3 regions of the Psychrobacillus sp. FSL W7-1493 genome follow, and region 1 is predicted to be linked to each of the others. Evidence: predicted binding sites of a transcription regulator. Region 1 holds the regulator's gene; each other region holds the start of a gene.
The links. The regulator Rex, encoded in region 1, represses fermentation and respiration genes when NADH is low (regulators of the CRP and FNR family bind a similar motif). The targets are predictions, from matches to a motif close to TTGTGAAATATTTCACAA.
Positions count from the first base shown of each region.

Region 2: a site for Rex is predicted at 8,418-8,435, ahead of MKX96_RS11320 (cytochrome c oxidase subunit 2A). Genes of this name have one in related genera too.
Region 3: a site for Rex is predicted at 8,662-8,679, ahead of MKX96_RS03850 (cytochrome ubiquinol oxidase subunit I). Genes of this name have one in related genera too.

Region 1 is NZ_JBBOSB010000001.1:627,245-637,956, reverse strand. It holds gene MKX96_RS03250 (CPBP family intramembrane glutamic endopeptidase) at 1-372, shown strand, start outside; gene MKX96_RS03245 (GNAT family N-acetyltransferase) at 385-960, shown strand; gene MKX96_RS03240 (redox-sensing transcriptional repressor Rex) at 1,200-1,835, opposite strand; gene MKX96_RS03235 (ABC-F family ATP-binding cassette domain-containing protein) at 1,963-3,894, shown strand; gene tsaD (tRNA (adenosine(37)-N6)-threonylcarbamoyltransferase complex transferase subunit TsaD) at 4,398-5,417, opposite strand; gene rimI (ribosomal protein S18-alanine N-acetyltransferase) at 5,414-5,872, opposite strand; gene tsaB (tRNA (adenosine(37)-N6)-threonylcarbamoyltransferase complex dimerization subunit type 1 TsaB) at 5,862-6,548, opposite strand; gene tsaE (tRNA (adenosine(37)-N6)-threonylcarbamoyltransferase complex ATPase subunit type 1 TsaE) at 6,545-6,997, opposite strand; gene MKX96_RS03210 (YugN family protein) at 7,401-7,811, opposite strand; gene MKX96_RS03205 (GDSL-type esterase/lipase family protein) at 7,874-8,500, opposite strand; gene MKX96_RS03200 (acyltransferase family protein) at 8,600-9,652, shown strand; gene MKX96_RS03195 (ABC transporter ATP-binding protein) at 10,432-10,712, opposite strand, start outside.
Region 2 is NZ_JBBOSB010000001.1:2,235,788-2,246,499, reverse strand. It holds gene MKX96_RS11350 (THUMP domain-containing class I SAM-dependent RNA methyltransferase) at 1-627, shown strand, start outside; gene MKX96_RS11345 (ATP-dependent DNA helicase) at 685-2,586, shown strand; gene MKX96_RS11340 (DUF7852 domain-containing protein) at 2,769-4,646, shown strand; gene MKX96_RS11335 (CsxC family protein) at 5,055-5,795, shown strand; gene MKX96_RS11330 (b(o/a)3-type cytochrome-c oxidase subunit 1) at 6,060-7,727, opposite strand; gene MKX96_RS11325 (cytochrome B5) at 7,729-8,205, opposite strand; gene MKX96_RS11320 (cytochrome c oxidase subunit 2A) at 8,226-8,348, opposite strand; gene MKX96_RS11315 (IS110 family transposase) at 9,032-10,309, opposite strand.
Region 3 is NZ_JBBOSB010000001.1:781,678-792,389, reverse strand. It holds gene MKX96_RS03890 (SDR family oxidoreductase) at 1-409, opposite strand, end outside; gene MKX96_RS03885 (NADPH-dependent FMN reductase) at 1,017-1,583, opposite strand; gene MKX96_RS03880 (LLM class flavin-dependent oxidoreductase) at 1,596-2,654, opposite strand; gene MKX96_RS03875 (winged helix-turn-helix transcriptional regulator) at 2,794-3,141, shown strand; gene rlmD (23S rRNA (uracil(1939)-C(5))-methyltransferase RlmD) at 3,438-4,799, opposite strand; gene MKX96_RS03865 (hypothetical protein) at 4,922-5,104, opposite strand; gene MKX96_RS03860 (YjjG family noncanonical pyrimidine nucleotidase) at 5,241-5,942, opposite strand; gene cydS (cytochrome bd oxidase small subunit CydS) at 6,034-6,138, opposite strand; gene MKX96_RS03855 (cytochrome d ubiquinol oxidase subunit II) at 6,153-7,178, opposite strand; gene MKX96_RS03850 (cytochrome ubiquinol oxidase subunit I) at 7,175-8,521, opposite strand; gene MKX96_RS03845 (hypothetical protein) at 8,808-9,251, opposite strand; gene MKX96_RS03840 (hypothetical protein) at 9,339-9,656, opposite strand; gene MKX96_RS03835 (diacylglycerol kinase) at 10,025-10,712, opposite strand, start outside.

The sequences.
Region 1 (10,712 bases):
GAAAATACACAAGACTTCATGGAACTAGCTAGTTCGGTGCCCTTTGTTTTTTTCTCTATCGTATTCTTTGCCCCAATCTTAGAAGAGCTCATCTTCCGTCGTATCATTTTCGGAACATTATTACCTAAAACAAACTTCTTTGTAGCAGCACTTATAAGCTCACTGTCCTTTGCAGTCATCCATTTTGAGTTTACGCACATACTAATATATGCTGTGTCTGGTTTTATATTCGCATTCATTTATTATAAGACAAAACGAATCATTACTTCTATTATTGCCCATATGCTTTTAAATGGATTCGTAGTAATTGCACAACTATATAATGAAGAAATTATTAACTTCTTTGAAAGATTAGCAGAAATGTTGCAATAAGGAGGAATCATTATGACTTTTTCATTTACCAAATTTCCTACAATAGAAACGGAAAGACTTATTCTCCGAAAGGCAACCGAGCAAGACTCCGACGACATTCTAGAATTGTATGCCAATGAAAATGTTGTACAGCACATGCCACTCGATCCGTTTACTTCTATTGAAGATGCAAAAGGCGAGATTAGTTGGTACGAGAAAATATTTTTGGAGCAAACTGGTTTGCGTTGGGTAATAGAAAAGAAAGTAAACAAAAAAGTGATTGGTACGTGTGGTTACTTAAACTATGAGGTTGAACATAACCGGATAGAAATAGGATATGACCTCTCCCCTGAATCATGGGGAAAGGGAATTATGACGGAGACATTAAAGGCTATTATTCACTTTGCCTTTTTAGAGTTAAACGCAAACAAAATTGAAGCTCAAATTACGTCAGAAAACGATGCATCCCTTCACCTAGTAAGTAAGCTAGGCTTTCACAGAGATGGTGTTCTAAGGGAACATGAATTTGAAATGGGACGCTATATCGACCTTGTCATTTATTCCCTTCTTGCTAGAGAATATACGAATAAGCCTTCGACTAAATTATAGTCGAAGGCTTATTTCTTAGATATTTTTGTGGGAAAATACTTCGGTGGCTGAGGAACTGCCTCCTCGCATTTCCCCATTTGCCTGTCGGGGCAGTGACAGGCGCCTGCGCTTTTCTTGGTGTCTAGCTACTCCGCCTTGCCCCTCGGGGTCAAATGGGTAAAAGCTCCGGTGGCTGAGGAGCTGCCTCCTCGCATTTCCCCATTTGCCTGTCGGGGCAGACATAGGCGGTTTCGCTTTTCTTATATATCGTTTCGAATCATATAGATTAGTGTTTGAAGTTCTACGGAAAGGTCAATCGTATGTACGCGAATCTCATCCGGTGTGCTGATTGGAACAGGGGTGAAATTTAAAATCCCTTTTACATCTGATCCAACTAGGAGGTTGGCCACCTCTTGGGCAGAACGGCTTGGAAGAGTGAAAATGACTAATTCAATTCCGTATTCCTTCAGTTTTTCTAGCATCACACTGGAATGAAATACAGGGATATCACTGATAATTGTTCCTTCGAGTGGTGCCTTCGTATCAAATGCTACTACTATTCTAGTATTATGATTTTTTTGGAAATTATATTTTACAAAGGCTGTCCCTAAGCTACCAACACCTATCAATGCAACCTTCGCTGCTTCGTCTTGATCTAATGTTTTTCTGAAAAACTCTAGTAGATGGGGTACATCGTAGCCATAGCCTTTTTTACCTAATGCACCAAAATGAGAAAAGTCTCTCCGGATGGTTGCCGAGTCGATTTTCATCGCTTCACTTAGCTGTTGGGATGAAATACGTTTATGCTCTGCATTGTGAAAGCTTTGCAAAAATCTATAATATAAAGGAAGTCGTTTCATCGTCGCTTGAGGAATGCGAGGTACATCACGTTTCATAAGTATCCTCCTAATGTATAAGGCAAATTCATTTTTTCACGTTACCTTTCTTTCATTGTAAAGGGAGAACGTTGCAACGACAAGTCCTATCTATTACACTTAGGATAGAATTGAGGTGCAAATAATCGTGATCGTTTTACAAGTAAACCAAGTAACTAAATCCTTTAACGGGGAAGATATATTAACAAACGTAAAGCTAGAGGTTCAAGACCGTGACCGAGTTGCACTAGTCGGTCGTAACGGTGCTGGGAAATCTACCTTACTTAAAATAATTGCTGGAGAAATGTCCTATGATTCCGGTGACATTATCCTGCCAAAAAATATTAGACTAGGCTACTTAGAGCAGCATGCCGGTTTAGAATCCAAGCTGACCATTTGGGAGGAAATGAAATCCATCTTCAGTCATTTAATAGACTCCGAAAAAGAATTACGTTCATTAGAAGCCCAAATGGCTGACCCTGCTGTCTATGAGGATTCAGAAGCCTACGCTAAAGTAGCTGCTACATATGACGAGTTACAGCTTGCATTTAACGAGGCTGGTGGCTATCGCTTTGAATCTGACATCCGCTCTATCTTACATGGGATGCAGTTTTTCCCGGACGACTATGACAAGCCTGTACAAGCCTTATCTGGTGGACAAAAAACGCGCCTAGCTTTAGCTAAAATGCTATTAAGTAAGCCCGATTTACTCATACTCGATGAGCCTACAAACCATTTGGATATCCAAACACTCAGCTTCTTAGAAAACTATTTGAAAAACTATAGTGGAGCCATTTTAATCGTATCCCATGACCGGTACTTCCTAGATCAGGTAGTAAATCTAGTATACGAGGTTTCTCGCCATAATGTTACGAGATACGTTGGTAACTACAGTGCCTATCTAACGCAAAAGGCAAAAAATTATGAGCTGGATAAAAAGAAGTATGAGAAGCAACAAGAGGAAAAGGCAAAGCTAGAGGATTTTGTTAGCCGTAATCTCGCTCGTGCCTCCACAACCAAGATGGCGCAGTCTAGAAGAAAGGTAATCGAGAAGACAGACTGGATGGATGCACCTGATGGCGATGAAAAATCCGCTAACTTCGGTTTTACCATCGACCGCCCAAGTGGGAACGATGTACTGCGCTTAGAGGATGTTGCAGTTGGCTACTCCAATAAAACCGTCTCCTCTAACATCTCATTTTCTGTGTACAAGCAGGACCGGATAGCATTAGTAGGACCAAATGGTGTCGGTAAATCCACCTTGCTGAAAACAATTATGAAGCAGCTTCCAACTGCTGATGGTCATATTCAATACGGGACGAATGTCCAATTTGGTTACTATGACCAGGAACAGGCAGCTCTTTCCGGTAATAAAACTGTTTTGAAAGAGCTATGGGATGAATGGCCTCTCATGAATGAAAAGGATGTTCGCAATGTACTAGGTCGCTTCCTGTTCTCTGGAGACGATGTGCAAAAAACCGTCTCTACTCTATCCGGTGGGGAAAAGGCTAGACTTGCACTTGCCAAGCTTATGCTATTGAAATCAAATACGCTAGTTCTAGATGAGCCTACAAACCATTTAGATCTAGACAGTAAAGAAGTTTTAGAAAATGCGTTGCTTGATTTCCCTGGTACAATTATTTTCGTGTCTCATGACCGTTATTTTATTAACCGAATTGCAACGAAGGTAATTGAACTCTCCTCCAAAGAAGCCACACTATTTTTGGGTGACTATGACTATTATCTAGAGAAAAAGGAAGAGCTCGAAGAATTAGCAATGGAGAGCTCGATTTCACAAAATACAGTCGTACAAAAGATAAATACATCGACGATTGATAAAGAAGCGAAGAAAAAGGAAAGACAAATTCGACGTCAAATAGATGAGCTCGAGGAACAAATTCCTGCTATCGATTCAGAAATTGCTTTAATCGAGGAAAAGCTCTGTGATCCGGAAGTCTTCCAGGATCACGAGGCCGTCCAAAAATTACAGAGTGAGCTGGATACCTTAAAGGATAAGCAAGACACCATCTCCAACGAATGGCTAGAGCTACAGGAACAATTAGAAGACATTACAGGGTAAGCCGATTGACTCGGTTTACCTTTTTTTATATGGGGAAAAATATATAATGTCGAACTATTTATTTTCGGGCTTAACTAATCAATTTATAAAGAAAACAGTCAGATAAATGGGACAAGCCAACCAATTATTTAATTTATCGAGTCGGTTTATGGTTCAAAGTTGTCAGATCGTTCAAACAGGATATCCGTTACCTATGTTGTATTTTGTCGAACGATGGCATATATAGGTCAACCCCCTTTTTCCTTAAATTCTTTTTCCACATATTTATTAACATCAAAAGTACTGTCATATCAATCTATCAACAGGTTTATCCACATTGTCCACAGATTAAAAACTTAGTTTTCCACAAGTTGTGAGTATAAATAACCACAATATATTGAAAACACACAACTTACTAACAAGTTATCAACAAATTGTGCATAAGTACGAATGTTCTCTATTGACAACCGAAATAATACATGGTAAAAAATCCTCTTTTCTTGTCGAAGAAAAGAGGATTTCGTTTAGTTCCAGCTATTTAATTCTAACCCAGGACGACCGTTCATCGCTAAATCGCCTGTTTGCCCAGCTGAAAATTTAGAGCTACCGGCAGCGGCGATCATGGCTGCATTGTCCGTACATAATTTGATTGGAGGCACATAAAAAGGAATATTCTCTTTATGGAATGCTTCTTCCAATGAATTTCGCAGTCCTTTATTTGCTGCTACACCACCAGCAGCAATTACTTGTTTCACTTTAAACTCTCTAGCTGCTCGAAGAGTTTTAGTAGTGAGTACTTCTATTACGCTCTCTTGGAAGCCTGCGGCAAGATGGTTAGGATTGATTGCTTCCCCTCTTTGCTCCGCATTATGCTGATAATTGATGACTGCTGATTTTAAGCCACTAAAACTAAAATCATAAGAGCCTTCCTCTAGCCAAGCCCTTGGAAAAGGCACTGCTTGATCGCTCTCATTTGCTAGACGATCTATGTGTGGACCGCCAGGATAAGGGAGATTCAATACTCTAGCCACTTTGTCATAGGCTTCTCCGGCTGCATCATCGCGTGTTTCTCCGATTAGCTCAAACTGACCGTCTTCCTTCATCAACACTAGCTCGGTATGCCCTCCTGATACTACTAGAGCAAGTAACGGAAATTCCATCGGCTGAACCAACGCATTTGCATAAATATGTCCCGCGATATGATGGACTCCTACTAAAGGCAGACCATTTGCAAATGAGAATGCTTTTGCCGCGTTTATTCCTATCAATAGGGCACCTACTAGCCCAGGGCCTTCGGTTACTGCCACTGCATCTAAATCCTGAGGAGTCATGTCCGCTTGCTTTAAAGCCTCTTCTATAACAAGTGTGATTTGCTCCACATGATGACGAGAAGCCACCTCTGGAACTACTCCACCAAAGCGCTTGTGACTTTCTATTTGTGATGCTACGACATTGGAGATAATTTCTGTCCCATTTTTAACAATGGACGCTGCGGTTTCATCACAGCTCGTTTCTATTCCTAATATATATTGATCTTTTGTCATTTAAATTCCACCCACATTACAAGAGCATCCTCTTGTGTATCTGTATAATAGTTTTTACGAATGCCTCCGTCCTGGAAGCCAAGCTTGTAATATAAATTTTTGGCAATCGTATTGGATACGCGCACCTCTAACGTCATGAGGACTCCTTTTTGTGACTTTACAATACGTATTGCCTCGCGCATTAAGCCTTCCCCAATTCGATGGCCTCGCATACGTTCTGCAACTGCCACATTCGTGATATGACTTTCATCCATGACAATCCACATTCCACAATAGCCGACAATATCCTTTTCCTCTGTCTCCGCTACTAAATAGTAGGAATATAGATTAGTCGTCATTTCATGCTCGAATGCCTCTCTAGTCCATGGATGTGCGAATGCCTCTTCTTCTATTAAAAGCACCTGGTCTATGTCTTCTAGTGTCATTTTGCGATAAGTAATCGTTTTAGTTTCCATTTTTCTTCTGCTCTTTCATCCAATTTGCTTCTGCCTCTGTTATTCGCAAATATTCTGGAACCGTAGTATGTACGTCTACCGACTCCATATTTTGCGCAATTTCTATTAGGACTGCAGCACTTGGTAACGAAAATGATGCGCCTGCCTGATTGGCTTTATCGCCAAGCTCCTCTTTTATTTGGTTCCAATGAAGAGCTACATCCATTCCTACAAATAAAACCTGGTGCCCCATATCATCTAGGGTAGCTAGCAAATCTGCCATAGACATATGAGATTCCTTCACTAATTTTCCGTCCGTATAAATTCCCGCAAATACATTTCCACGTCGAGCATCCATAATGGAACACACCGTTCCTTGGAAATATGGTGCGTTCCCTGCAAGCACCTGCAAACTTGAAACCGAGTAAATTGGAATATTTAACGTCCAAGCGAGCGTCTTTCCGATTGTCACACCGATTCGCACTCCCGTATAAGAGCCTGGCCCTTTTGCTACCGCAATCGCATCTAGCTCGTTAGGCTGGATATTAGCTTTTTTCATAAGCTCCTCTATTGCTGGCATCGTTCCAATGGAATGAGTTACCTTCACAGAGGACTTATATTCTGCAAGCACCTGCCCGTCCTTTACGACTGCTACCGCAAGCGGTGTATGAGATGTATCTATTCCTAACCAAATCATTCAAAAAGCTCCTCACATAATTGTTCATATCTCTTTCCAAAAGGCTCAAACGTAAATCGACGCTTATCATTCTCCAGTCGATGAATCTGTATTGCCAATCGTTCAGGCGGCAAATCCTCCTGTATTAAATGAGCCCACTCAATAATGCTTACTGCATCACCGTAAAAAAGTTCGTCCCAGCCCAGATCCTCATCGCTATCCGCTAAACGGTAAACATCCAAATGGTTTAAAGGTAGCCTACCCTCATATTGCTTCAATATTGTAAACGTTGGGCTGTTCACGTTTCTTGTGATTCCAAGACCCTTCGCCACACTTTTCGTAAATGTTGTCTTCCCTGCTCCCAAATCTCCCTCTAATGTAAGGACATCTGCAGGCTGTAATAACTCAGCTAGCTGTCGGGCCAATACTTCCGTTTCCAGCTCCGAATCAATCAATCGCTCATACATCATCGTTCGCTTTCCTTTCAAGTACAAATCTATTTGACTCTATTATAAAGAATAACCGCTCATAATGTAACTCTAGGACATTTATATGTACAGAACTCTTTGAATGAAGAACAGCTCTAAGATAGAGCTGAATGCTCCGATTACGACAATCAAAGCCTAGATTACTACAATCAACCGGTAGTTTGCGACAATCAACCGCTCGGCTACCCTGAACACCCCTTTTTACTACAATGCTGGCCAAGTTTACTACAATCAACCTCTAGATTACTACAATCCTCACATAGTTTACGACAATCAATCGCAGACTCGTCCACATCTCCTATCCTATCCCTTACCAGCTTGCGAATCCCTACTCCAACACACAAAAGGACCGACTCACCTATGTGAGACGGCCCTGAGATAAATGTTATTGCAATAGTCGAAGCACTTTTTGTACTTCTTGCTCACCAGCATGCTCCCAGCGATTTTTGTCGGAAATGTTGCCGTCCTGGTCTATCGGAGATTGAAACTGATCAAATCCTGTCGTGGTTAGCAACGAATTTTCATCCTTATCTAATCCAACATTAACGACATGTTTTATTAAATAAGGAGATTGGAATTTAATATGCGCCTCATAATCATCAAGCTCTCCTTGAGTCACCGTAAAAGGGATTCGAAGATAGATGGTTTCTCCTTCCTCGCGGCAAAGGATAGAATCAAAGCTACCTTTATGGTAATCCCAGTTTCCTCCAATTGTATAACCTAAACTCGAAATACGGTCCTGTAAATCTCCAAAAAATGCTGTCTTACCTTCTAATTCTGTGTTTAACTGAAGCATTGCTATCACTCCTTCATTGGATACTCATGTATAGAGTTTCCCAATGCCAGTAATAACATACGTTATTTTTCTTTTTCAAAAAACAAGCCGATTACCTTTTCCAATAAACCCTTTTTCGGATGATTCAAGTTTATATCCATAAGTTTTTGAGCGATTAAATCGGTCAGCATGTTATAGCCTGCTTCCCCAAAATGAAGACCATCGTCCTTTTCGCCAACTAGTAGCTCTTTGTAATCTTCTCTTGAATACATAGCAGTAAAAAAATCTATGTAGTGACTACCTGTCTCTTCAGCTACCTCTCTTACAACGGTTGTATATTGTAGCAAGGACTCGTTAGAGCGATTCTCCTGCAAAGATTCGTCTACTGGAGGCGGTGAAATAAGAATAGTCTTACTTGGACCAATGACCTTCGCAAAGGTCGTTATATTACGCTTGAATAATTCTAAGTCTACTAAACGATATGTGGCAGAATCATTCGAACCAAAAAGAACTGTGACATAGTCAGGTTTTTTAGCAATTACATCCGCAGCAAAACGTTCAATCGCCTGTTCAGTTGTATTGCCCGAGACTCCGGCGTTGATAAAATTATAGTTCAGTAATTTCTGAGATAGCTTATACGTAAGCGCCGGACTTGGATTTCCTTCCTTTCTAGCGGTGATACTATCACCAAAGCAAACAACAGTTGTCATTTTTATCAAGCCTCCATTCTATTATTTTTTTCTCGCTTTAAGTTTATATTCACAAAAAAGTGGCTATACAAACATATGAGACGGCTATGGAGGAACATCATGAACAAGAAAAGAGTCACATGGGTAGACGTAACAAAGGGTTTTTTAATGATCCTCGTTGTTATAGGACATTACCCAGGAGAACTAGATTTCCCTCTATCAAAGTATATTTACTGGTTTCATATGCCAGCATTTTTTCTATTGAGTGGAATCTTCTTCAAAGAAATCAAAGAAGATACATCATCTAATAAAACAGTAAAGAAAAGATTTTTACAACTAATGGTACCTTATCTATTTTTCCTTTTAACGATCACAGGTATTCGATATGGTATGGAAATATCCCAAGGAAATCATGATTTTTCTTGGTATTTAAATGATTTGTGGAAATTATTCATTGCCGGTAGATTCGTACGAGGTGCTTACGGAGTTTTCTGGTTTGTCACTACTCTATTCTTTACTTATCTATTATTTATGTGGATGACAAAATATTTAAGCAAAGTACAACAAATAAGTCTCCTTGCGTTTTGCTATATTGCAGCGCATCTTCAAAGTATTTTTGCTAGAGAAGTAATCAGTGAATCAGCAGTAGAATCAGCACAATCTATCCCAATGGTATGGAATTTAGATGTCGTATTGATGGCAGTAGTATACTTTTCTTTAGGCTACTACGGTAAATCACTGTGGATGAATGTGACCAAGCCTTGGCTATTCAGCGCAGGAGCGTTAGCTTTTGGAATGATTCTACTAGATCAAAATGGATTGATAAATTACAAACTAAGCATGAAATTTCTTCGTTATGATCATATGCTATTAGATTTAATCATCCCGATTTCCTTTATCATTGTAATCGTAGGCTTCTTCCAAAGAATTACTAAAATTCTTTCACTGGAATGGCTTCGAAAAATTGAAAATCATTCCATAGCTATTATGTACTTACATATTTTTACGGACATGATTTTGAACGATTACTTTGAATATGGGGTTGTCGGTTACACTATATTATGTACAGTTATTCCAATCATTGTTTCTATTATCATTCAAAACGTTATCCCATATGGTAAATTTTTGCTCGGAGATATCCGCGCGAAAAGACCAATGCAGATAGAGATTTAAAAACCGCCAAATGGCGGTTTTTTAATGTTTAAACAAGTATTACATAAATAAAATAGAACATTAGTTCGTAAATATGTTATAATAGAAAGTGCAATTGCATACCAGGTTGGGCGGCGGTCACTTCTTTCAAAGGGGTGATGCCAATGACAATTTACGAATCGATCAATTTGTTAATGCAGCTAAGTGCTGTCTTCCTAACAGCTTTTTCTATCGTAGTGACATTGATTATTTTCTTCATAAAAAAGAAATAACCGTCCCCTGGCAAAGGTTTGACGGTTATTTCTGACCTAGGACCAACCGCTCTTTCTGCGGCTGCATATTGTAGGACTGGATATTGCAGTATCCAGTCCTTTAACTTGCTTATTTAAAGCTATTATATACAGAAACCGACATACATTCAACTTATAGCTGGTCAAATATGCCTTACTTTTCTGCATATCTCCCAGTATTATTAATACTAATGAATTACTTTATGATATGGAATATTCTCTTATAACGTTCAAAGATTCTTTCAACAAGAAAAGCGCAAGCGCCTGTCACTGCCCCGACAGGCAAATGGGGAAAAGCGAGGAGGCAGTTCCTCAGCCACCGCAAACGCTCTTGTTTGCGACGAGCTTGCGCAGGAGCACCTTTTATCCATTTGACCCCGAGGGGCAAGGCGGTGGAGCTAGACATCAATTTATCCACAGGTTCAGTATTTTATAATTTCCTAAACAATAAAAAAAGTAGACATTGAAACGTCTACTCTTTTGTCCTTTATGCTCAGCTGTCCAGTCGTCCTATATATCATTGCCAAAATACGTAGGAACAACCGTTTCATAAATTTGTCCGTCCATTTCATGTCTCAGACGCTTTACAGCAATTTGGAAATAATCTAAAATATTTTTCTCCGTCATAATATCTGACACACTTCCAGTTATCACAGGCATTTCTTTGGCAACCATTAATACTTTATCTCCTAGATAAAATGCATGATTTGCGTAATGAGTATTGATGACACAGGCCAAGCCCTTTTCTTTTGCTAGTCTTTTTATTGTTTGCAGGATAACCTTTTGCTTTT
Region 2 (10,712 bases), 1.6 Mb from region 1:
GGTCAAGGGGAAGCACCTTTAAAAGAAACCTTAGCAGCAGCTTTAGTAAAAATCTCTAAATGGAGTCCCAATAGACCTTTTGTTGATCCTTTTTGTGGTTCCGGTACAATTCCAATTGAGGCAGCCATGATTGGGCAAAATATTGCTCCAGGATTTAACCGTGATTTTCATAGTGAGGCTTGGGCTTGGATGCCTCAAAAAATTTGGGATGATGTAAGAAATGAAGCTGAAGATTTAGCCGACTATGACCAACCTTTAGAAATAATTGGTTCAGATATTGATCATAAAATGATTCAAATTGCAGAGCAGAACTCTTTTGAATCAGGCTTTGCTGATTTAATCAGCTTTAAACAAATGCAGGCAAGCGACTTCTCTACGGACCTAATGGATGGCGTGATGATTGGTAATCCACCTTACGGAGAGCGTATAGGCGAAATTGAAGAAATTGAGAAAGCTATTAGTGACCTAGGACATATGATGGAAAAATATCCTTCTTGGTCAGTTTATATGTTATCTTCCATGGAGAATTTTGAAAATCTGTATGGTCGTAGAGCAACGAAGAAACGTAAATTGTTCAATGGGTTTATAAGAACAGATTACTATCAGTTTTGGGGTAAACGTTCATAACAGTAGGGGAGACTAAGCTCTCCCTTGCTGTTATATTATATTTAAGGGAGTTAGAAAATGAAGCAAGCTTTACCATTTAAATTATCTAAGGACCGTTCTTTCTTTGAATCATTAGGAGACTGGATGGGAGACGTTTTATACGATGAATTACCCGAAAAAGGATTTGAATGTCGTGATGAGCAAATTTTCATGGCTTATCAAATTGAAAAAGCTTTAAAAGAGAAAAATGTCTTGTTTGCAGAGGCTGGAGTAGGTACAGGAAAGACGATAGCTTATCTACTACCTGCTATTTCTTATGCGAGATATACTGGAAAACCAGCACTTATCGCCTGCGCTGATGAAACACTAATAGAGCAGCTAGTAAAAGAGGCTGGCGATATTTTTAAGTTACAAAATTATTTAGATATAAAAATAGATGTGAGATTAGCTAAATCACGCAATCAGTATTTGTGTCTTAAAAGACTAGAAGAGGCTCAAAAAAATGGAGAGAATGACTTCTTCATAGAAGAAATTGAAGATGGTGTTCCTGATTTTGTTTATGGTTCTGCTTCTCTACAAAGCATATTTCCTTTTGGTGAAAGAAGCCAGTTTCCTGGAGTTTCGGATGTAGATTGGCAAAAAGTTAACTTCCATCCTACTCAACAATGTACAGTTTGTGATTTACGCAATCGATGTGGGCAAACTATTCACCGTCAACATTACCGGGAATCATCTGATTTAATCATCTGCTCGCATGACTTTTTAATGGAGCATCTTTGGACAAAAGACTCTCGCATTCGTGAAGGGCAGCTACCTTTTTTACCTGAAGTCTCTATGATTGTACTGGATGAAGGACATCTGTTAGAATTTGCAGCTCAAAAAGCACTTACATATGAAGTGCAGAGTGAAACACTGATCCGTTTACTAGAACGGGTGATGGTTGACGGGGTCCGAGAAAAAACGTTAAATCTTATGGAAATACTTCAAAATACACATGAGAAAATTTTTAGTGTATTAAGAGTGGGAAGTGTTACTGAGGAAACCGAACGTATGAAAATTGATAAGTCACCTCAACTAATGCAGCTATGTAAGCAGGCGATTAAAATTACAGACGACTTGCTTGAGGAATTTGTATTTGAATCGGAACTGTTTACGATTCCAGAATATGAGCTAAGAATGGTAGAAGAATTTTTAGAGCAGTATTCATTCTCGCTAAGGCTGTTTACAGAAAAAGGTGATGGCGTTGAATGGCTAGAAATAATCGATGGCTATGAAACACTTATTATTATGCCAAGGCTAGTAACGGATATTTTAAATGAAAAGCTATTTAGTACTAAACTGCCTGTCATTTTTTCTTCTGCAACTTTATCCATAGAAAAAGATTTTACTTATTTGGCAGATTCTTTAGGAATTGAGAAGTATCAATCATTTTCTGTACCATCACCATTCGACTATGATGAGGTTATGAAAGTTACAGCTCATCATGTTAGTCAAGTAGAAAAAGTTCAAGAAACAGATAAGATATTGGATTCTACTAGTCAAACCCTCATTTTGTTTAAGTCTAAAGCTGCGATGGATCATTTTAGAGCATCGACTCAAGCCAAGGACATTGCTTTTGAAGGGGACCGTGAGCTTTCGACTATTGTAAAGGAATTTCAAAATGGAGAATTCTCTACGCTTTGTTCTTATCATTTATGGGAAGGCTTAGACTTACCTAAAGAAGCTTTAACTCGAGTAATTATCTATGATCTGCCATTCCCACCTGTAGATCCTTTATTCGATGCAAAACGTTCGTTTTCTAACGATCCCTTTGAAGAAGTAGAATTACCGTTTATGCTGCTTCGACTTCAACAGGGAATAGGACGTCTTATCCGTACGTCTGATGATCACGGTGAAATACACCTTCTTCTAAATGAGTCTGAAGCGTTAATAGAAGATCGCTTTGCACGTATCTTACCTACAACCATTTCAAATGAATAGTACTAAATTTTAACCTTTTACTTTAGAGTATCGCCATGAAATTACTCGAATTCCTTCTTATTATAAGGAATTTGTGAAATCATATGACGATCTTTGAAGTAAAAGGTTTTTTTTTGAACGAATTCCTTCTAACTGAATAATATAAATAATACAGGGCAAACGTCTCAAGTAATAAGAGAAAGGTGGGGTTAATCATACCAAATATAGAGGATGAAGTTGTCTTTACGAAAGAAGAGGCTGTTACATTTAATATTGCTAGTGACTTTCACTACAATAATTCAGCGGGAAAATTGACTGTTCCATGGTTTGATTATGGTGCGTTCGTTGAAATAAATAACAATCAGAAGAAATGTATATGCTTTTCAGTTTTACAACCAGTAGAATCGGCTGAAGTGGAAAGTGATGACCAAGTATCAGCAGATGATAGCATAACTGACATAGAAGAAATATATGCGTCTGATATTAAAAAAGTAAAACGACGTACTTTTAAAAGAAAACGGCGCAGACGATTTATAGACACAGTACCATCTGAAGATAATATTATGATAAATGGCCCTCAAGAAAATACAAAGGAAAATAGTTTATTCAATTTTTTAAGGGAAGAAAAAAATTCACTTAAGCCATACTATCTGCTATCAAATCATAAAAATAAAAGTAAACAGCCAAATCAACTAAAATATATTAGGGCTTATTTGCCAACACCGAGCCGTAAAATAAATCATGTATTAGAGTATGAAAATGCAGATTATAATCATGAATTAGAAGTGATGGCTTACATTGAGTCAGAAGAAGAACCAACAGAATGGAATACCACAGAACAAACACCGCTCCAGGATTCTTCCTTCTTTATTGAGCCGCAAGCAATTGAGATCCCTTCCCTACAAGAAGATTCAAAAGAAGAGGAATCTATAGAAGAAACAAACATTCCTACAATACCTTCCTACGACAGTAAAGAGGAAATATTAGTTTTAGGAAATGATGTAGATTATTCTTCCATAGAAATTGCTCATGAAATAGATCCATTAGATTCCATAACTAAAGAATTAGAATTTACTAATGAAGATAGTATAAGATTTATGGATGAAAGTCTTCGAGACACGTATTTGTCTGTAATGATTAGTAGTCTGAAAAAAATTCTTGCTAGTAAAGAAGCGGTTGAAAGTGAAGACCTCAACACGTTACCAGATAACACTCTCCAAGATTATCAAGAGGAAGACATATCTACTATAGAAAAAGAATCTCTTTTAGAGGAAGAGGAGATATTACTCACTAACTTAGTTGCAGAAGAAGATTCTCAAGAATCAGAGGAAGTAATTTATAAGGTAAAGGGACCCACCTCTAATATAAAAACAAAAACGATATATATTCCGTTTTCTACCTACGTAGATATTGAAGATTTTATGAACCCTGCACTTTATGGTAGTGCAAAGCAAGAAGGGTATAATTTTTTACCTACAAACAACGATCATTTCCCTCTTTTAGATACAGTATTTTTTGATAGTATGTACTTTTTTCAAGAAGATCTCTATTGCCATCTGTTAGGTTATAAAGTGCATGAAATTCTCTTTTCTGCTCATAACAATGACTCACAAAAACTATCTGTAGCAGAAAATAACCTATATAAGTCCCAAGTTAAAGTTAGACATAATTCAGGACAAAAGGAAAATAAGCTCCCGTTAGCGGTGCATATTAAAGTACCTGTAATTATAGGGGAGTATGATGTTGAAATAAGCTTAAAAAGAGCCTTGGATTTGGAAGAAAGAGTAGTTAATATTAAAGAATTATCAAAGGATATTCAATTGGCTTCTTGTAAATTCATACCTTCCTCTTTCGAGCAATCCAACGAAGAAGGTGTTCAACAGGCAACGAGAGGAAAGCTGTTAATAGAAGGGACTATTATACAAAGAATTGAATATACGGTGTTGTCGGAAAGCGAGGAAAAGCTAAGGAAAAAAGATTTACCGTCTGAATCGCCTAAAGTGCAACAAAATGCTGTAATTGAATTAGTTTTGCAGCTTTTACAAGTTCAGAAAGTGTATTATCCATTCACAAAAAAATAAACTCCACTTGTACTGTAATTTTGTTAGTGCAAGTACCTTTTTTAATGTAGCCATCTCTAACGAATGAGTTCGTTGGTGATGGCTTATTTAATTGCTGATTATTAATTCCTTTAAGCTGTAGGCGACGAGTCCAGTGGGATTACTGCTATATACGGTTCCTAGCCCCATCAAGAGAATGGCGATTATGAATTTGATAGAGCTAGTAAAATTTAAATTATTGGTTGTGAATAGTATGAGGAAATCTCTAAGCTATATTACACAGAAGAGTTATTTAAACAGTTAAATAGATAAATAATATCGACATAATTTACGTTTCTGTGTCTATTGCTTATACATCCATCGGTGATTTTACATAACTTAAAACAGAAATGAATTAATTTCGCAAAAAATGAATGGAGGAAATTTTAAATGAATGAAGAGAACGGTTTAAACAATGGCGATTTGTCCAATGTTTACCCATGTCCGGTAGATAATGCAAGGTCTCTACCACAATTACAGGATGAACCTGTTGATCCTTGCGTAGTACCCGATAATTTTTACCCGATTATTAAGGTGCCAGCTGTATTGGCGGAAACTACAATTCAAATAGTAGTAGAAGCAGATATATTATTAGATCCACCTGCAAGCGAAATCAAAAGAGTACACAAGGATGTATTCTTGACACAATGTAAGCTTGTACCGGTAAGGTTTGATCCGATGGATTCTTGCGATGGCTCTCGCAGAGTTACTAGAGCTAAATTATTTGTTGAAGGATTTATTAGAAAGGACATCGAATACGCAACTGATGATTGTAACGGTGTAATTTACGATCGTATTGCTTCCGTACCTTTCACAGGCTTTGCTGACCTAAATGGGTCTGATTTTATTCTATACCCTATCATTACTAAATCTTCTGAAAGTCAATCCCGTTTCATTAATCCGAAAAACAGTGAAATGCCTCGTTTAGATAAGTATTTCTTTGAAAACAGTACTTTCTATAATGAGCAGCCTTATTGTGAATTGGTGAGAGCTGAGTTTTTCGAGCTTGACTACTCTCCGTGTTTAGTGGATATGCGCGATACTTTTGATACGCTTACAGAGAAAATGGTAGTAGACCTAACTTTAAAAGTACTACAAATTAGACAAGTAAGAGTACGGTCAGAGGGGTAAAAATTTAAATAATAGACAAAGCCCTATTTGGGTGGGCGTGTGCTTAAATATGTATAATGATATATACATTTTTAAAAGGGAGTGCTCTAAAAGTCAGAAATTTGGCTTTTACGGGTAGTCCCTCTAACGCCTTGTCCATACATAGAAACTGCTAAAGTTTGTAAACGACGAGACGATCAACAAGTGCAAGATTATAAAAACAAAAAGAGAGACTGTTTATATGAACAGTCTCTCTTCCTTCGTATATACTTAAAAGAATTATAGTTACCAGAATTTATAACCTTTTGAACCTGGAGGAGCATTTTGAATCATATCAAACACCGGAACCGTATAAGCAAATAAAATTAAGAAAATACAAATCGTTAACCATATTTTCCAGTTTTCGAGTGCCATCGGTGTTTTTTCTGCATTTTCGGATACTTCTCCAATTGGAAATTCTGTATCACCTTTAGGAGCAAACCATACTAATTGAGCTACTATATATAAGACTAAGATGATACCGATGAATAAAATTGTACCGCCAACTGCTTGTGCGATTTGGTAGGGAACCCACTCGGCTGCCTGGGCAGATTCACCATAGGTTGAGAAATCTGATCGGCGGGGGGCTCCCAATAATCCAGCAATATGCATTGCTCCAGACATAATGGACATACCTACTGCCCAAACAATACCTTGTATAATAGCTAGCTTATTCATTTGTTTAGTCAACACTCTACCAGTAAGGTGGGGGATTAACCAATAGGCTGCTCCAAAGAATGTTAAAACGACAGTTGTTGCTAAAGTAAGATGGAAATGACCTGTAACCCAGATAGTATTATGTACTACTTGGTTCATTTGGTTAGATGCATTGATAATACCACCAGCCCCAGCAGGGATGAAGGCAGCCATTCCGATAAATGGTACTAGGAATCGCGCATCCTTCCAAGGTAGCTTTTTAAACCAGCCAAATACGCCTTTTCCTCCAAGCTGTCTTCCACGAATCTCAAATGAAGCAAACATAGAGAAAGCAGTCAGAAGGGAAGGTATAACTACCATCATTGTTAAAACAACTTGCAAGTACTTCCAAAATGAATCAATACCTGGCTCTGTCAATTGATGATGGAATCCAACTGGGATAGAGAAGATTAAGAAAAGCATAAAGGATAATCTTGCTAGTGCGTCCGAATAAATTTTACCTCCAATAATTTTCGGGATGATCACATACCAAACCATATACGCTGGTAATAACCAGAAGTATACTAATGGGTGACCGAAATACCAGAAAAGTGTACGAGAGAGTAAAACATCGATTTTATCTACCCAGCCTAAAGACCAGGGGATTAATTGGAATACTACCTCAACTGCTACACCAAGTGAACAAATAATCCACATAGTTAAATTTACAATAACCATAAAAGTTAATAATGGGCTAGGTTGCTTTGGATTTGCTTTACGCCATTCCATATATTTCATGATCAAGCCAGCTCCGCCAATCCATGAGCCTACTACAACTAATGCCATCCCAACATAGAAAATCCAATGCGCTTGAAGTGGTGCATAAAAAGTATACAACACAGATGCTTCGTTTAATAAAACCATTACTGCAGCAGCAGTAGTGCCGGTTGTCATTGTCCAAAAACCAATCCAACCTAGTGTTCTCTGTTTATCTGTTAATGTGCCGGAAGTACGGCTAACAGCAGCAATTTGAAAACCAAATATAAAGTAAGTAGTTAAAATAAGTCCTAATAAAACACCATGAACAGTTAATAATTGATAGTAACCTATACCCCAAGGAAGGGTGAATTGCCCAGAACGTACAAGGGTTTGTAAGAGTCCGCAAAGTCCTCCTATTAATAGTGCAATAAAAGCTACATGAATATGAGCCATTGCAAGCTTGCCATCACGACGGTCAACTTTCACAAAGCTTTGGGCTTTTTCTGTTATTGTTGCCATGTTACTCAACCACCTTTAACTTCGATGTCATAGACGTGTGTCCTACACCGCAATATTCGTTACATAAAACTAAATACTCTCCAGCTTTATCTACAGTTGTTACATATTCTGAAACGTAACCTGGTTCAAGCATCATATTAATATTTGTATCTACTATCTGAAAGCCATGTATAACGTCTTTCGTTGTTGCTATAAATTTAACCGTAGAACCTAGTGGAACTTCAAATTCTTGTGGGTTATAAAAGAATGCGGATGCAACTACTACTATCTCATAATCCCATTCTTTACCTTCTACTTTGTGAACTCCTGGGTTATTGAATGGAGCAATCTCGTCTACTCGCTCAGGATCAATATATACTTTTGCACTTGGTGGATGTGAACCATAGTGGAAGGCGCTAAAACCAACTATTATTAAAAATAAAACTAGTGAACTAACTCCAAATGTTATCCACCATTTTTCATACTTGTGAATATGCATAACCTTTAACCTCCATTAGTTTAAAATCTGTCAATAAATAAATAGAATGCAAAAAACCAAGTGACTAATATAAATAAACCGACAACGCTAACTGAAATGAGCGTCCCTTTTAGTTCTGGTTCTTTATTTTGTTTTTTGGACATTTGTCTTACACCTCCAAAACTTTCCTTCTTTTTCTATAGGTACATCATAAATTTAAAAAAACAAAGTTGATGTGATATTTATCACACATACAAAGGTTATATGTGAAGATACTGTGAAATAATTTGAAAGTAACAGAAAAACAAATAGGGAATGTGATAAAAGTTATGATTTACGTTATTTTTTATCGGGGTAATTGAAGTGTATAGAAGGATCAACGTACTTTTATGTTGGCTTTGTTAAAGAGTAGGGTTGATTTTATGATGCAAAGTAAATTCCATTTATTGATTGGAGCGCCAGACGGCGACTCCCTCTTAAAATGTAGTCGTACCAATGGTTTCATTACGTATTTTAAAGTGAAAAAAATTTTTTTAACTCGTCTAACTGATCTTTTGCACCCTTATTAAACCACTTATTAAAAATATTGGAAACGAAGGCTGTGCTCCGCTAAAAATCTTGGTTAAAAATTCCATAAATATACTATTCTTGGATGCACTCTGTTTCTCTGCAGAACTTATGATGACGTACCCTCCCATATCTCTTTGCGTCGCACGCATACATTCCTTCGTTCGGTCTAGTCATAAGGCAGAGGCCGGCTATGCTCCAGCAGGGACTTGAAGTCGAATGTCGCGGTTGTGCCAGCTCTCTATGTCATCCAACTAAGTTAAACAACTAATGAAATGGTTCACGCTGCCGTTTGAAGAACAGTCAGGTCTTGTATCATGCGTTCTGACTGAAACATCTGTTTCTTCGTACAGAGGCCATGTGCGATTTTTAATAGTTTGCCACATAAGACCACCATGGCTTCTTTCTTTCTTAAAGGGTTTACTGGGCGTTCAATATAATAATGATACAGTGCCTTAAAGGCAGGATTGTAACGAATCATAGGCAAGATGGCTCGGAAGAGGGCTGCACGCAATTTTCTGCGTCCTCGTTTAGAAATCTTCTTTTGTCCCTTTTGTTCACCCGAGGAGTTCTCCCGTAATGTCAGTCCCGCTAGTTTGATAATTTGGCGTGGACTATGAAAGTTAGTGAACGGCCCTACCTCTGATAACAGCTCGACGGCTGTATTGGGGCCGACCCCCTCGATAGATACCAAAAAGAGATAATCGGGCATATTCTGAGCGATTTCTTGTAACCGTTCTGCCAGTAATTCATACTGTTGTTGAACGAGTCTATATTGCATAACCAAGGTATGAATCTCAAATCGAGCCATCTCCAGGCCTTCGGTCAACCCGATCGAGATTTCAGCGGCTTCCTTGAGTTTAACTATTTTGGGAGAAGAGACACACTTTAACCCAGCAACCTCTTTGTAGAAAGGGAGTAGCTCCGCCACTTCTTTTTCTCGAAGGTCCTCTGGTAATGGTGTTTTCTCCAGCACTGCCAGGGCGGTTTTCCCGATGTCTTTAAAGACATGTTGGAATTCTGGGAAGAACCGATCTGTCCATCGAATGATTCGATTGGTAATGATGCCAAGCTCTTTCTGAAGCGAGGCGCGATGGGATGCACCATTGCGCAGTTCCGCTTCGATGCCTTCTAAAATGCGTGGGAAGCTGAACCGCCCATCGCGGATTAGCTTGGCGATGACCATCGCATCCTTCACATCGTTCTTTGTCTGTAGATTGTCATCCAATTCTTTGGATTTCTTCACGTGACTAGGATTCACAAGCACATAGCGGATGCCATGCGCTGTTAAATGGGCCGCTAGGTTCATCCAGTAGTGTCCCGTTGGTTCGAACCCAACAAGGATTTCTGATTTCTCGTGTTTGTTTTTTAATGCGAGTAGCTGTTCATAGAAGGTCGTAAATCCTTCTGCCGACTGTCTGATAGGGAATGACTTATGCAATACTCGTCCACGGTCGTCTACAGCACATGCGTAATGTTTGCGCTTGGCGATATCGATCCCAATGACCAACGTCTTTTCACTCACTTGATTAATTTTATGATTCGTACTATTATTCATAAGAGGCCCTCCTATATATGTTTTGAGTATTCAATTGGTTGTTGTTACTCTAGCATCATATAAGAGGGTTCTTTTTTTTTCAAGAGCCTGTAAAGTAATCATACAGGAATGCTCCAGCGGGATGAGTGAGACAGATAAGACATCACAACCACGCGCGCAAGCGATGGGTGATGGCTTATCGCTCACCCCGCGGAAAGCGTCCGGCTGGTGCGAAAAATCAATTCTACTCTCTGAATTAAAACAGCTTTAGCATCGATAAAGCATTAAAAAAATTTACTCGCATAAACAAAGCTAAAAACTGTCAACAACCCCAATTTCATTATCTATTTATGTTTTTAATAGCCATTTGAAAGTTCCTTTGTTTATGTTTACAGGCACTATAAAAAAGAATTGCTAGTCAAAA
Region 3 (10,712 bases), 150 kb from region 1:
GAAACTGAGTTGCACGAGCAATTGTATAGGGTACAGAACTATTTTTTAATAATTCTTCTGCTTTGTATTTAAGTCTATAATATTGGAAGGGGATTTCCTCAATTCCTACAATTGATGGATAAATAAAAAGTTGTATATGATTCACCTTGCTTAATAATTTTTCTAACCCAGCAACCTCTATGCTTTTAGAATTTTTTATCGGACTAGTTGCTGCGTGAATAATGACATCCACATCTTTTACTGCTTCTTCTAAACCTTCACCTGATAATAAATCACTGTAAACCCATGTGAAGTCTACATCTTCTGGTTTTCTTCTCGAAGTTATTTTTACTTGATAATCTAAAGCTTTTAATTGCTTTGACAAAGCCGACCCTAATTGTCCTGTTGAACCAGTTACAAGTATTCTCAAGTACAACTCTCCCATTCAGATGGATTATCTTCCTATTCTAATATTCACAAGTTGTTACTTTATTCTAATAACCTACCAACTAGTTTAATGCGTAATCCATTCATAAATTCTTTATACCATTATATATATTACCTATATATGTTTTACTTTCCTCCACAATCTGGCCTAATTGTGGAATAAGAAGAAATCTTGCATAACAACACAGAATTTTTAATCAAACCTTACTATAAGTATCTGAACTTTGTTTTAAATGATTATTCTTTTTTTAATGCTACAACTTATTCCAATCGCGCCTGTTGATTTTTAGGTGCTATTTCGATTGCCAAAGATATTAACATTTGGAGGGGATTTTTATGGGTTTAATTATTTTGTATCGATTCTATTTAAGTGGGATCGAGCCTATCTTTCTTCAAGTAACTGACCCGTTAGTGGAGTAAGAAACTTTCCAAAATAAAAGAGACTGCCCCCATTAGGAGCAGCCTTGTTCGATATTTATCAAATTGTCACGAGAAAAGGGATTTAATTGTATCTTCAACTTTCTTTAACATACCTTTTTTATCAAAAACTCCTTATGTGAAATTTTTTTATCTGCGATCTGATTATTCAATTAAAAATCGTATTCTTCTTCCTTAGCTTTACGAATGCTCGTATATGTTTCCGTTAAAACTACTGTATCTTCAACCAACCGATTGATGCGGAATATCACATCGTCATTTATAATTTCTTTGCGATGGAAATCTTTCTCTTCAATGAATACATACGTTTGAACAATCTGTGCTTTCATATAAGATAAAATCGGCTTTAACTGTTGTTCAGCAATTAAGTAGTGCTTTGATGAGCCGGCTGTTACAAGCATACTCACGACTTTATCGCGAAAAGCATTAACCGGCAGTAAATCAAAAATGTTCTTTAATGTAGCTGGAATGGACGCTTGAAAAATAGGCGTCCCAATGATAATCGCATCTGCTTCCATAATCGTTTTTGTAACAAATCCTGTATCACCTTCATATTCCAAGTAATTGCGCCCATCACTAAATTGAACGTTATAGTCAGCTAAATCTATTAATGTAACTTCTGCATCGGGATATTTTTCCGTGATTGATTTTACTGTATAATCCATAGCGGTCCGTGTTTTTGAACCTACAATTGATCCTGATAATCCAACAATCTTCATGTTAGCATCCCCCTACTTCTTCGCTGTATATTTTTTAATTGCTGGTAAAATTTCAGTTCCAATCAACTCGATATTTTTCAATAATCGCTCAAATGGAACTCCACCGAAATCAATCTGTGCAATATAGCGCTGATGTCCAAACACTTCATGTTGATAAAGAATTTTTTCAATAATTTCCTGTGGACTGCCGACATTTATAATACTGTGCGGATCTACACTCTGTGCAAAAAGTTGCTTTGCAAAACCTTGTCCGTTCGTTTTCTTCATTCCTTCATTAATATGGGGATACATTTCTTTTATCGCCTGCTGAGATGTTTCAGCGGCATAGAAAAAGCCTGCTGTTGCTACAGGTAGCTCCGCTGGATTATGGCCACCACGTTCTGCAGCCTCACGATAGGCATCAATTGTTCGCTTAAATACAGAAACCGATCCACCTAAGTGAGCCATAAACATCGGAACACCAGCATACCCTGCTTTCATCGCACTAGCAGGTGTTCCACCAACTGCACGCCAAATAGGCATTTTGCCATTTTTCGGACGTGGAAGCACCTTTGCATTCTTTAATGGAGCACGATATTCTCCACTCCAATTGACAACTTCTTCTTCATTGATTTGACGTAGCAGATCAAATTTTTCCTCAAACAACTCTTCATAATCCCGAAGATTATAGCCTAACAAATCAAACAGCCCTATTCTTGATGCTCGACCAGCAATTATTTCCGCACGGCCCTTGGATATTAAATCAAGCGTTGCAAAGTCTTCATATACACGAACAGGATCTGATGTACTAATAATGGTAGAAGAGCTTGCAATTTTTATGTTTTCTGTTGCCTGAGCAATTGCAGCTAACACAACAGAATGTGCTTGTGTTGTGAAATACTCCTGGTGACTTTCCCCAACACTAAAAAAATCGATACCTGCTTGATCTGCTAGCTTTGCTAAATCAATGATTTCATGAATACGCTGCTCAGCGGAAATACGCTTTCCTGTGTGCGGATTCGGGAGGTGATCCCCTAGTGTATATAGTCCAAACTCTAGACCTTTACTTTGATCAATTCGATAGTTTTCCATATTAGCCAACCTTCCTTTTTATATATAGATACTTTTCCTTTTCAATTGATAATGCTATTATTAATCATAATTGTCATTTTAAAAAGTACGTACTTAAAAGTGGTATAGTATACAAAAAGATACTAAAGGGGCATTGGAAATGAAACTAGAACCAGAATTATGTCGTGTAGAAGATGCTTTAGGTATATTAGTTGGGAAATGGAAACCAATTTTATTATTGTATTTATTGAAGAACGGTACTCAAAGATTCAGCGAGCTAAAACGAAGTGTGCCTGGAATCACCCAAAAGGTGCTGACAAACCAGTTGCGAGAATTAGAAAAAGAAGATATTATTCAACGAGTTGTATATGCACAGGTTCCTCCCAAAGTTGAATATTCGATTACTGAATACGGCAGGAGCTTGGAATCGATTTTAGAAGCTATGCATGAATGGGGAACAAAGCATACTTTGCATAAAATGCAAAAATTGAAAGCAAATAGCCAGTAACCTAAAAAAGCCGACTTTATTAACAGCTTTTTTACTTTATATATATTAATTAGTACGTTTAAAATTTCTTTAAAAGTGTTGTTCAACAATCAGGTATATCTTTTCATACAGATAGTCAATTTAAGCTAGAAATATTTCGCACAACAATCTGGCCCGATTGTTGAACAAAGCTAAATACGATTATTAAATTAAGCTGTCCGTTAGTTCAATAACTTCAAAAAAACAATCTATAATCCTTTTTAGAACAACAAGAAAAAAAGAACGAATTCCATCATTGGGAATTCGTTCTTCTTTCATTATACTAACTCCAACCAAGCGACCGCTTCACAATGTGTCGTCTGAGGAAACATATCTACAGGCTGAATCTCCTGTGTCTTATAGCCGCCGTCTTCTAAGATGCGAAGATCACGCGCTAGAGTTGCTGGATTACAGGAAACGTATACTACACGTTTTGGACGTTGTTCAATGATTGTTGTTAGTAGTGCCTCGTCGCAGCCTTTTCTTGGAGGGTCAACTACTAATACATCTGCTGTTTTGCCTTCCTTATACCAGCGTGGGATAACTTCCTCTGCTGGGCCTGCTTCAAAGTACGTGTTCGTAAAGCCGTTCAACTCAGCGTTTCTTTTTGCATCCTCAATCGCTTGAGGAACAATTTCAACACCAAGTACTTGCTTCGCTTTTTGAGCAAGGAATAATGAAATTGTCCCGATTCCGCAATAGGCATCGATTACCGTCTCCCCACCTGAAAGCTGTGCATAATCTAGTGCCTGCTGATATAACACTTCTGTCTGCTCTGGGTTCACCTGATAGAAGGAACGAGCGGATATTTCAAAGCGTACATCTCCGATTAAATCCTCAATTGTTGGTTTCCCCCACAAAAGGTTTGTTTGGTCTCCAAAGATGACGTTCGTGTTTTTGGAGTTAACATTTTGCATGATGGAGGTAACTTTTGGCTCAACCTCTTTAATAAGCTCAATAATTTCTTCCTTTTTAGAGAGCTTAGGATGCTTCGTCACTAGAACAACCATTACCTCGCCGGTAGCTTTTCCTTTACGCACTACTAAGTGGCGCAGCTGACCTTTTTTTGTATCCTCATTGTAAGGGACTAAATCTAGTTTTAAGGCATTTTCCTTGAATGCTCTCATCAATCGGTCTGCTTCATCGGATTGAATTAGACAAGTCGGTGTGTCTGCAATACGGTGAGATTTTGCCTGATAGAACCCTGCAATCACCTTTCCATCGACTAAGCCAAATGGAATTTGAGATTTGTTACGGTATTCCCATGGGTTGTCCATGCCTTTTACAGGTAACACGGGAGCATCAATCTTACCTAGTCGCTGCATGACATTTCGAACCATCTTTTCCTTCCATTTCAGCTGACCTTCATAATTAATGTGCTGAAGCTGGCAGCCCCCACACTCATAAAAAACCGGACATGGAGCTTCTACTCGAAATGGAGAAGGCTCTACAATATGAAGTAATTTAGCAAAGCCATAGTTTTTTAATGTTTTTACAACACGTACCTCTGCTTTTTCATCAGGAAGACCCCCGTGGATAAACAGTGGGTAGCCATCGACCTTTGCTACTCCTGACCCATCATGTGTCAAATCCTCTATATAAACTGTTAACTGATCATTCTTATTTACTGGTGTGTTCACGTTAAATCTCCGTTCTTGTGTAATGGATATTATTATATCAAATAAAGGCGTCCAATAGTATTAGCTAGCTTATTTTCATTTTCCTGCTTATTTTAGCCACAAAAAAAAGTAAGGAATCTCCCTTACTCGTTTATTTTTAATATTAATGAATCTTCTATGACGGACCACTGCTTGTTAGGTAATATTCTTTTATTTAATCGAGCTACAAACTGTTCTGCCTCTTCATAATCATAAAATACTTTTACCAATTGGCTATTTGAGTTTTTCAAGACTTCTGTAACACCATTCGTGTTACGTGCAATCACAAACATGGTCAACTCCAAGTTATGTCTTTAACAATTATTATTGTTATAAAAACATTATCTCATATATTGGTAATTATGTATACATTTTTTGGAAAATTTTAAAAATTTATTTTATCTAAATGTGAGTTTTTCTAATTTATTTTTCTAATAATTGACCTTTCACAATTCCATTGAGCTGACTCCAATTCTTTATTTCATATGTAGGTAGTATAGCTGTTGTGTTTTCCTTTTGGTTTGGATTAAACCAGCATGTATCTATTCCAAATTGGCTTCCCCCCTGTATATCAGAAGTCAGAGAATCACCAACCATCAATACTTTAGACTTTTCTGTTATTCCTAATTTCTTAAATGTATATTCAAATATAGAAGGCTGTGGCTTTTGATAACCAGCTTCTTCTGAAGTGATGATAGCTTCAAACACATCCTTCAATGGTGAACCTTTGATCCTAGCATGCTGGGCAATTTGAAATCCATTGGTTAATATAGCTAAACGACAGCCAGCCAGACTAGCCAGCATTTCCTCCACCCCAGAGATTAAGTGAATTTCTCTCCCTAGATTTTCTATGTACTTATGACTTACTGCTTCAAGATCTAACTTTAGATTATGTTCTAAAAATAAACGTTTGAATCTCTCTATTTTAAGTAGCTCTAGTGTTGTGGTACCCTTTTCTAATTCATCCCATAAGACCTTACTAATTGCCTTATAGCTGCCTAAGTAATCGTGCAGACCGTTTGGCAGTCCATATTCTAAAAATAAGTGATGGAAGGCATTTCTCTCGGTCATTCCAAAATCGAATAGAGTATCATCCAAATCGAACAATATTACGTCATATTTCATTTATCTCTCCACTCCTCTATATCTATTTTAGCATTTAGCTTTGGTATTAGTCTGCATGAAAAAGGACCTCTCCACCTGAGGTCCTGGACAATTATTCATCTCTTACTGGTCCATCCATGGTAGATACCCAGAAGGCTATAATAATGGAGCCGATCAGTACGATGAAGGGAGCATAAAATATTAGGAATTCCATCATAACGTTCATTCCTCCTAAGCATGATTTTTCTTTTTCCCTTTTACATAGTCTTTATTGAACAGGAATAGCTTTAGTAACAGATATAAGGATGGAATTAGTAAGGCCAATCCTAGTATAAAGGCAATGATTAAGGAGATGGCCATAGCCTCGTTTGTAAAACTATCGTTTATAGTCAAATATGGATAAAGTAAATAAGGTAAATGGGAGAAGCCATATGCAAAAAAGGCGATTAAAAATTGTCCTGCCAAAAGTCCAAAGGCTAGACCATACTTGCTCTTTTTCCAAAGTAACCAAACGGTACCTAAAAACATGAGAAAGGATAAACCAAATGCCCACCAAATATTGAGCATATTATTATAATGCTCCACATTGTGTGAACGTAATTCTACAATTATGCCACCTGCAGTTATAATCGTTGGAAATGACCAAATCAGTGCATACTTTCTCATCAAATGAGTAGCTTTTGCATCCCCAGCCTTATTAGCATACCAAGTTAAGAAAACTGCAGAAATATATAAAACAGATGTCAGACTTAAAGCGACTATGGCCCAGGTTAAAGGACTTTTGAACAAGGTATCATAATTTAAACTTGGAGAGCCGTTGACCAGATCAACGAAACCGCCTTCAGAAATAGTCAGTACGATTGATAAGGAAGCAGGTAGTAACAATCCAGATAAACCATACATAAAGGAATATCCTTTATGGCCCCTTGATCCATACGTTTCAAACGCATAATAGGAGCCTCGAATTCCAAGCAGTATTAATGCTATGCCTACTGGCACGAGAAGAGTAGTTCCATAATAGAAGGCTGTCTTAGGAAAAAAGCCAATAATTCCTACGAAGAAAAATACAAGAAATACATTTGTGACCTCCCAAACAGGTGACAAATAACGCTGAATAATATTACTCAATATATGTTGCTTACCAGTTATCAAGCTATACGCATTAAAGAAGCCAGCACCAAAGTCAATGGAGCCTACCACTACATAACCAAATAGAAAAGTCCATAAAACGGTGAGACCTATAATCTCTAAACTCATGTAATGTCACCGCCTTTGTCCGATTTTCTATCCTCTATTTCCTGTTCAACAGGATTTCTTCGGAACATCCGAGTAAGTACTACAACACTTCCAACTCCAAGAACTAAGTAAAGGCCTGCAAACAGAACTAACATAAAATCTACCTGCCCACTTGTCGTTGCTGCATCCTCCACCCTCATGATTCCTCTTAATATCCATGGCTGTCTTCCTACTTCAGCTAGCCACCAGCCTGCCTCAATTGCAATTACGGCAGCAGGGCCACTTAAAAATAAGAGCCATAGAAATAATTTAGAATTAACGAAGGTCCATTTTAAACGTTTACCTAACCAATAGAATGCTGCTAATGCAGCAAGACCCATGCCGATTGCTACCATGATATTAAAGAGATAATGGATATAAAGAGGAGGCCTTTCATCTTCTGGAAACTGATCGAGCCCAATAACCTCTGCAGTTGGATTAGAATACGCTAGTATGCTCAAAGCATACGGAATCTTAATCGCATATTTCACTTCTCCATCGTCTAATATTCCAAACAAAATGAGAGAGGCGTTTTCCTGCGTTTCAAAATGCCATTCAGCAGCTGCTAGTTTTTCTGGCTGATACTCTGCTAAATATTTTCCGGAAAAGTCTCCTATAATAGCTGTGGCAATCGAAAAGATCAATCCTAGCTTAACGGTTAAGTATAAAGCTTTTTTATGATAAACATGGTTAGACCCCTTTAACAAACGAAATGCAGCAATAGATGCCAATACAAATGCAGATGTCATATACGCCGTTACAACAACATGTGCTACCTTTGTTGGCATAGCAGGGTTAAACATCGCTATCAGCGGATTAATATTGACCAACTCTCCATTTACCATATCAAAGCCCTGTGGAGAATTCATAAACGCATTCACAATCGTAATAAACACGGCAGAAAAGGAAGCACCGACTGCAACGGGAATAAGTAACAACAAATGCTTTTTCTGATTCTCAAAACGATCCCATGTATACAGATAAATGCCTAAAAAAATAGCTTCAAAGAAAAATGCAAAAGTTTCCATAAACAATGGTAGGGCAATTATATTACCAGCTAGCTCCATAAAGTTTGGCCACAATAAGGAAAGCTGCATCCCGATTGCAGTTCCCGTAACAACTCCTACTGCGACCGTAATCACAAATCCTCTAGCCCAACGCCTAGCGAGTAATATGTAATGTTCGTCATTCTTTTTTATACCTACCCACTGAGCAATCATAATCATCAGTGGAACTCCAACACCGATTGTCGCATAAATAATATGAAAAGATAAGGTTAACTCAGTTAAGACACGACTATAGAAAACTGAATCAGCATTTCCCATACTTGACTCTCCTCACCCTCCAAAAATTCTTCCAGCAATAGATAGTATCATAATACCTGCCACTACAAAGGCGAGCCACATTAAGTATCTCTCTTGTCTCTTATACACTAACCATTCCTCCTTTATGATGCCCAGATATATTATTAAATTATTCCCAATATTATTGGATTCATAACCTTTTAGAGAAGAAAGTCAAAAAATAAAAATCCTTTTGCAATAATTAAGAAAATAATGAAGTCTAATATTCATTTCAATAAGAGAAGATCGAATTCATAACAAGTGCTGATTAGTCTTCTAAAACTTCTAAATGCATAAGGTTATTAGAATCACTTTGTAATTCAGATGTACTCCACCCTAATTGGATAACATCACCTTTGTTACGAGCGAAATATTTATATTCCACTTGTGGTTCAGTATCAAATATTACTCCTATGTGATATGGATTTGAGGATTCATAGCCGTCCTCACGGTGAGGCACCGTCCTATATTCCCAAGTTTCCACAGGGTACCGCTCTTCCAAATAGTTCTGTATATAACCTACTTTTTTTTCTATTTGCATATCAATCCAATACGGACGAACAAAATAAAAGATAACGAAGGACACCAAAAACAAAAGAGCCAGTCCCTGAATAATTTTTCTCCATTTTCCTTTCAAAATAAAAGAAATTAATAGAGTAACTAGTAAAGTTCCGCAAACTATCACTAATTCAAGTAATTCTACTGGATGCATAATTATCCCCCTTTTTAAATCCATTGCTTACGTTTGTTCAATAAGAAAAAGGCTTTACTCCTTTTTGAAGTAAAGCATCTGTTCATATCAGTTTTGGCGTTCAATTTCTATTTGTTCTATTTGGTCTAAAATCCAAGGATGATTACCTTTTTTCGAATAAGTTGTAAAATATTCTTTACCTTCCTCAATTAGATGCCAAGCCATCTCTTCATCTACAACAATTTTAAAAGCATGTTCCTCTGTGTCATTATTGGGGTCATAAGCTTTTACCCAGTATTCCTTATAATCGTCTGAGTGACCTTTTTCTATAACTTTCAAAAAAGAAGATGTCGATGAATATGGTCCTCCACAAGATGTTAGTATCAATAATACAAATAAGAGTATATAAATCAGATTTTTTGTCATTGTCCCTCCCCCAATTATTGTTCCCTAATGTACTGTTCTCTGTACAATCTAATACTTCCTTCTTAAACTGGCTTTTTTAGCTAACCTATAGCATAACTGTAAATAGAAAAACGTGAAATCGGCAACTAGATTTCACGTTTTTACCACTTTTAAAGCTAGCTTATGGAGATGGCAACTCTCCTAGGAGACCATCCCCTCCGTAAGCATCTCAGGATTGAAGAGGATATGGAGAAGTGCTCCTGAAAAAGCGTACGCTTTAACAAAGAACACTATAGATAATTAGAATAGAAGCCCCAAAAACTTCACAAGATCGTAAAATTTTCGAGGCCTTATTAGGTTGAGGAGAGTTTTGTCAAAACCTCTTCATTTTATGGTCTATCTTGCTCACGGATCTCATCGATTGGAACAAAGACATCTATATGTCTATATAGGTTTTGGAATATGGCAGGAATAGTTCCTCCATACTCTCCATCCAAATTTAAGAGAACCTTATCTTCAGAGGTCACTTTAATATGCTGGGCTTTTTTATAAATGACATGAGGATCTTCTAAATGTTCTCCACGAAGAGCTAAACTGGCAAGTCTTATAAACTCAGCAATATTTACTTTCTTTAAGATAAGCAACGAAAAGTTTCCATCATTAATACTTGAGTTTGGAGCAAGCTTTTCGAAGCCACCTACGGAGTTGGTAAGGCCCACAAGGAACATCATCGCTTCATCTTCAAATACTTCCCCGTCATATTCAATTCGAACCTTCGTGGCATTTATCGATGGAAGCATTTCAATTCCTTTTAAGTAATAGGCTAGTTGTCCAAGCATTGTCTTTAATTTACTAGGAACTTCATAAGTAAGCTCTGTAATTCTTCCGCCGCCAGCAATGTTAATAAAATAACGGTCGTTTACTTTACCAACGTCCACTGGAATAGTATCACCCTGTAAGATAATATCTACTGCGCGTTTAATATCCCGAGGTATATGAACTGCTCGAGCAAAATCATTTGTCGTTCCCATTGGAATGAGACCAATCTTCGGGCGATTTTCAAATTCACTTACACCA